Regions from separate parts of the Tetragenococcus halophilus genome, predicted to be linked through region 3. Evidence: predicted binding sites of a transcription regulator. Region 3 holds the regulator's gene; each other region holds the start of a gene.
The links. The regulator CtsR, encoded in region 3, represses protease genes until heat stress. The targets are predictions, from matches to a motif close to TTGGTCAAAAAAGGTCAAANA.

Region 1 (2,272 bases), 620 kb from region 3:
TGAGAAAGAAACCCTCATTTATAATTTTATATTCTTATTTTAATTGGATTAGAAAGAGGAAACTATGAAAAATTTTGTTGCAGAAAATGCTACGATTGTTGGAAATGTGACTTTGGGCAAAGAGGTAACTGTTTGGTTTAATAGTGTGCTTCGTGGTGATTACGCCCCTATTTTTGTAGGAGATAGGACGAATGTTCAAGACGGAACAGTGATTCATGTTGATCATGATATTTCTTGTGTGCTCGGTAACAACATTACTGTAGGACATCAGTGCTTGTTGCATAGTTGTAAAATTGAAGACGGCGCTTTAATCGGTATGGGTTCGATTGTTATGAATAATGCAATGATAGGGGAGAACAGTATGATTGGTGCCGGTTCCTTAGTGACCCAAGGAACAGTGATTCCGCCAAATTCCTTAGCTTTAGGACGACCAGCAAAAGTGATTAGAGAATTAACGCCAGAAGAAATTAAAGGCAATAAAGAAAACGTAGATCATTATTGCCAATTAGGCAAAGATTATCTGGACGGCAAGTACACTGAATATAAAAAGAATTAGGTCCTAATAGTCTTCTTAAATTATTATTAAATACAAAAAAGCCATTGCCTTTACCCAAAATAGTAAAGACAATGGCACTTTTAATCATTGTTTATTTGTTGGTCATGATGTCATCTATCAAGCCGTATTCTTTGGCTTCTTCAGCAGTCATGTAATTATCACGGTCGGTATCGCGTTTGATTACTTCAAGTGATTGACCTGTACGTTCAGCCAAGATTTCATTTAAGCGATCACGTGTTTTCAAGATATGACGAGCAGCAATTTCGATTTCAGTTGCTTGTCCTTGCGCACCGCCTAATGGTTGGTGAATCAAGATTTCAGCATTTGGTAAAGCAAAACGTTTGCCCTTGGTACCAGCGGTTAATAGGAAACTTCCCATAGAGGCTGCCATACCTAATACGATGGTTTGCACGTCAGCTTTGACAAAGTTGATGGTATCATAAATGGCAAAACCAGCTGTCACACTACCACCTGGCGAATTAATGTACAAATAAATATCTTTTTCCGAATCTTGTGCATCTAAAAATAGTAGTTGTGAAATGATGGAGTTAGATAGATCATCGGTTACTTCACCACTTAGCATAATAATACGATCTTTTAATAAACGAGAGTATATATCATACGCTCTTTCCCCTTGGGCTGATTGTTCAATTACTGTTGGAATTAAATTCATTTCATGTTCCTCCTTTTAAATCATAGAAAATATAGACGTTTAAAAGACATTATATCACGTCCATTTATCTTTTTCTAATAGCTAGTATACATATTTGGTCAATAAAGGTCAAATATAAAACCTTGGCTATGATAAAGAAAATTTGGTAGAATAAAGACATCAATTATTTTTTAATGGGGAGGCAAGTTAAATGCAAGTTTTTATCGCAAGCTTATTAGGAGTGCTAATTGGCGCATTGGTTGTAACGGTCGCGTTTAATTTACGTATACGATATGATCAACGTAAAGATGAAAAAAGAAGAATGCTAGAGCATAAGGTCAAAGAGATTGAAACTTTAGTATTATTAAATAAAAAAATAGTAGAAATTTTGGATAAACGGGTCATTATGATGGAGCAATACACCAGTTTTAACGCTTTTGATGATTGCTATATTACGGTGGATGATTATATTTATTTACATTCTTTTGCAGCTCAAAATAGCTTTTATTTACCTAATTATTTTTTGGATGAGTTTTTTAAAAGAATTGCTACTCGTAAGGTCGTTTTATCTCCTGAAGAAACGGTTCAAATTGGCGGCTATACATTTAAAGGCGCGCGTATGTTGGTCGAAGAACTTTCTGATGAGTTAACAGAAATGATTTATGAAAAGAAAAATCAAATGAAAAAAGTCAGCGATGAACCGTTGACCTACTTTTCCAAACCTTTATAATGAGCCAAAAGAAGAGACAAAGCGCTGTTTCTTCTTTTTTTGTTGATTTTATCGTTACATGTTACAATATTTCTGATTGGAGTGAGACCGATGAAAATTTTTGCTCATAGAGGAGCTAGTGGCACAAGGCCCGAGAATACTTTGCCTTCGTTTGCTGAAGCGATTCGCGCAGGAGCAGAAGGTATTGAATTAGATGTTCAACTAACGAAAGATAATGAGCTAGTTGTTATGCACGATGAACAAGTAAATCGCACGACCAATGGTAAGGGTGCTATTAAAGATAAAACACTTGCGGAAATAAAAGCATTGAATGCGGGCAGTTGGTTTGATGAAA
Region 2 (2,272 bases), 870 kb from region 3:
TCGGTATATTTTACATGATGATAATCTTCATAGCGTGGTTGTAAACCTTTTAAAATCGAAACTGTCTCTTCGATTGTTGGTTCATCTACGCGTACTGATTGCAAACGACGTTCTAAAGCAGCGTCTTTTTCAATGGTGCGGAACTCATTTAAAGTTGTTGCGCCTACCATTTGCAAATCGCCGCGGGCTAATGCTGGTTTTAAGATATTGCCAGCATCCATGCTACCGTCGCCAGCTGTACCAGCACCTACAATTTCATGGACTTCATCGATAAACAGGATGATATTTTCTGCTTCTCTGATTTCGCTGATCAACTGTTGCATTCTTTCTTCAAATTGACCACGGATACCAGTTCCTTGTACAAGTGAAGCTACATCAAGTCGTACCACTTGTTTGTCCATCAATTTTTGAGGTACATCGCCATCGACGATTTTTTGTGCCAAACCTTCAACGACAGCTGTTTTACCAACACCAGCTTCGCCAATTAAAACTGGATTATTTTTTGTACGACGATTTAAAATTTCGATGACACGTTTAATTTCATCATCACGTCCTACAACGGGGTCGATTTGGCCATCTTTGGCTTGTTGGGTGATATTAATGCCATATTCACCTAAAAGACCAGATAGACCGGAATTGTTTGAGGATTGACCACCATTTCCGTTATTTCCGCCACCAGCTTGTGTTGGAGGCGTTTGTGAGTAATAGGAATTACCACCTTGCATTTGCGACATTTGACGGAAGAAATCATCTAAATTCCCAAAGCCAAATGGATCTTGTTGCATACCTTGCATGCCCCCCATTGGGTTTTCTTGTTGATTTTTTAATTTTTGATAACAATTTTGACAAAAGTCGATTTGTCGTCTTTGTCCACCTACATTTGCATATAAATGAATGGTTGCTTCATTTTTTCCACAGTTTTGACAAAGCATCAAATCTCACAACCTTTCTTTATGTTCAAGTTCTTTTATCTTTATAAAAGGTAAAGAAAAAAGTCAAAAAACATTGACCAACTTTGACCTTTCAAATTCTATTATACAATCTTTACTATATTTTTCAAGGATTTGAACTGGAAAAGCGAAATTTTCTTAAAAAGCTTTACCTTCTTATATTAGGAAAAATTTTTACTGGAAAATTGAGTAATGTCGAATAAAATAACTATTAAAAAAGAAATATCTGATAAATGGTTCTTATAAAGCTTGCAGAAATTTTTCTTTTTATTATAATTTTTTTAGGAAGATAAAGGAGAGAAAAAATGACACAAGAAACATTTGTTGAACTATTACAACAATTAAAAGAGGGTAAGATTGATAAGTTAACAGTTGAACAGCCAGACTTTTTAGAATTTCGTAAAGCTTGGTTATCTTTTTGCGACCGTACGTCTTTTGTAGGTAAAGCAGGCTTACAAGGGACGATCAGTTATAGATACGAGCCAAGTGAAAAAGAAGCTTGAATTTTCACCTAATTCTTCGATTTGTGGTGGAAAACGGTTGTCTAAACAGCAAAAAAATGGTAATCTTATCAATTGAAAGGGTTATTCGCTACTTTTTTTTGTTTATATTTAATTTTAGAAAACCCTCACAAAATTTGATAACTCAAAGGAGATCGATCGATATGGAAAAGAAAGATTTTAATGTAACTGCTGAGACAGGAATTCACGCACGTCCAGCAACTTTATTAGTACAAACTGCAAGCAAATTCAACTCTGATATTAATTTAGAGTATAAAGGTAAATCAGTAAACTTGAAATCTATTATGGGCGTTATGTCCTTAGGCGTAGGCCAAGGTTCTGATGTTACGATTTCAGTAGATGGTGCTGATGAATCAGATGCAATGGCAGCAATTGTAGAAACAATGAAAAAGGAAGGATTGTCTGAATAATGTCTGATATGCTAAAGGGAATCGCGGCAAGCGATGGAGTAGCTGTTGCAAAAGCCTACCTGTTAGTGGAACCAGATTTAACTTTTTCAAAAAAGAATGTCGATGATACTGAACATGAAAAAACACGCCTTGACGAGGCATTAAAAACTTCCGAAAAAGAATTGCAAAAAATTCGCGATAATGCTGCTGAAACTTTAGGTGAGTCAGAAGCACAAGTTTTTGATGCGCATTTAATGGTTGTTGATGACCCAGAAATGACGGGTCAAATCAAACAAAACATTTCAGATAACAGCGTAAACGCTGAACAAGCATTAAAAGATGTTACTGATATGTATATCGGTATGTTTGAAGCAATGGAAGATAATTCCTACATGCAAGAACGTGCAGCTGA
Region 3 (2,272 bases):
AACTCGCCACGATATTTTGTTCCAGCAACTAATGCACCAATATCTAACATCATTAGTCGTTTTGACTGCATATCTTGCGGAACTTCACCATTATTAATTTTTTGCGCTAAACCTTCAGCAATCGCTGTTTTCCCAACACCCGGCTCACCTACCAAAGCTGGATTATTCTTGGTACGACGACTTAATATTTGAATAAGACGCTTCACTTCTTTATTACGACCAACAACAGGGTCTAAACGTTTTTCGCGTGCTAATTTTGTTAAATCACGTGCAAGTGAATCCAAAGTTGGCGTGCCTTCTTGTGCTTGTTGCTGTCTCCCTTGAGCTGGACGTCGTCGGTTTGCACCATTTGCACTTTTATTTTGGTTCACACCCATTTTTTTCTTTAAGAGTTGACGCATTTTCGCTAAACTTAGGCCTAAGTTCAACATAATACGTGAAGCTAGGATTTCTTCATCACGTAATAAGCCTAAAAGTAAGTGTTCTGTACCAACTTGTGATGAGCCTAAACGCTTCGCTTCATCACCTGCATAGGCAAAAATTTGTCTAGCTCTTGGCGAATAAGGTAAATAGCCACTTACCGGATAACTAGTCATCGTGCCATAACCTGTTAAGTGTTCGATTTCTTCACGGATATCATTTTCATTAACATTCATTTCACGTAATGTTTTTCCAGCAATACCATTGGGTTCCATTAATAAAGCTAGTAAAACGTGTTCTGATCCTACGGTTTGATGTTTAAAACGTTTTGCTTCTTCTTGGGCGATTTGTAATACTTCTTTAGCGCGCTGAGTAAATAGTTCGTCCATATTTTTTCACTTCCTATCTTTATAATTCATAGCTTAATCGTTCTAGTACGCCATGCATAATGTTTGCTCGTATGTTTTCTTCTTTAACTGATTTTCCTAAAGCTACTTTACTAATTGTTACTAATAATAAATTACCTTCTCTTTTAGAAAGAATCCCTTCTTCATATAATTTCTGAATAATTGCTATTCCATCTTTTTCTGAGAGTGATTGATCAAATAATTGGTTCACTTGTTCTAAAAATTGATGATAATTAGAAATTTGAACTTTTTCAATACGAATATAGCCGCCACCACCTCGTTTACTTTCAACGGTATAACCTCGTTGTACAGTAAAACGTGTATTGATGACATAATTGATTTGTGAAGGTACACAATTGAATAAATCTGCCATCTCAGCGCGACGAATTTCAATCATCTCGCTTTCTTCCAGAATCTTCTTTAAATAAGCTTCAATCATATCAGAAGTATTTTGATGACTCATCTGCTCGTGACCCTCCTTTGACTATTATTGACCTTTATTATAACGAATTTTTCATTACTTGGAAAGGATAAGGTCTTGTTATCATCAAATACTTAGCAAAAAATAAAAGACGACCGATATTGTGTTTATCGTTCGTCTTTTATCTAAATTAAGGTACTTGTACAGTTTCAGCTTCATCTACTTCACGGCTAACTTTTTCTTCATCATCACGTTGCACAGCAATTGTTGCTTTTTCGCCTTCTTCAACAGTAACGGGAACATTGATTGTCTCTTTATCATCTTCTGAATCTAAAACAATTTGTTCGTATTGCTCGTTATCATGATCTGTATCTGTAAGCCAGACCGTAATCGTCTGACTCGATGAGTCTTGATCATTTTCATCTTCACTATCTTCAGTGTCTTGGCTGTCTTCGCTGTCTTCGCTGCTATCTTCACTGTTGTTGTTACCTTTAAAAGAAGCCTCTACATCCACCGTAAATTTCTTTGTCTCAGGCTCTTCTTCCTCGCCTTTTGAAACAACCATATTTACTGTGCTTCCCTTATCTTCTGTTGAACCAGCCGAAGGATCTGTACTGATAACATCTCCTTCATCAACAGAATCGTCAAATTCTTCTTCCTTTTCCACTTTAAAGCCAGCGTCTTCCAGTTTTTCTTCTGCTTTATTTTCAGAATCTCCTTTTACATCAGGAATTTCAACTTGCTCTTGTCCAGCACTTACAGAAAAAACAATAGGTGTGTCTGCGGGGATTACTTCCTCACCTTCGTTTGGTGTTTGATCAATAATCGTTCCGCTTGCTTGCTCGCTATAACTTTGTTGAATTTCTACCGAATTATCTTCTAGACCCATCCCTTGCAAGCTACTTCTAGCTGCATTTTCTGTACTGCCAATAAAATTAACCATAGATACCGGCGCAGGACCGTTACTTATAACAAATGATACTTCGGTTTCTTCCGGCACCACTTCTTCTCCTTCATCAGGCGT

Region 1: the regulator CtsR is predicted to act here: its motif matches at 1,324-1,344, upstream of clpP (ATP-dependent Clp endopeptidase proteolytic subunit ClpP).
Region 2: the regulator CtsR is predicted to act here: its motif matches at 1,003-1,023, upstream of AC806_RS07545 (ATP-dependent Clp protease ATP-binding subunit).

The regions. Positions count from the first base shown of each region.
Region 1 covers NZ_CP012047.1:695,230-697,501, forward strand. The annotation lists gene AC806_RS03245 (gamma carbonic anhydrase family protein) at 65-556, shown strand; gene clpP (ATP-dependent Clp endopeptidase proteolytic subunit ClpP) at 648-1,229, opposite strand; gene AC806_RS03255 (hypothetical protein) at 1,420-1,938, shown strand; gene AC806_RS03260 (glycerophosphodiester phosphodiesterase) at 2,029-2,272, shown strand, end outside.
Region 2 covers NZ_CP012047.1:1,593,374-1,595,645, reverse strand. The annotation lists gene AC806_RS07545 (ATP-dependent Clp protease ATP-binding subunit) at 1-932, opposite strand, end outside; gene AC806_RS07540 (hypothetical protein) at 1,256-1,453, shown strand; gene AC806_RS07535 (phosphocarrier protein HPr) at 1,615-1,881, shown strand; gene ptsP (phosphoenolpyruvate--protein phosphotransferase) at 1,881-2,272, shown strand, end outside.
Region 3 covers NZ_CP012047.1:74,876-77,147, reverse strand. The annotation lists gene AC806_RS00345 (ATP-dependent Clp protease ATP-binding subunit) at 1-809, opposite strand, end outside; gene AC806_RS00340 (CtsR family transcriptional regulator) at 829-1,290, opposite strand; gene pknB (Stk1 family PASTA domain-containing Ser/Thr kinase) at 1,439-2,272, opposite strand, start outside.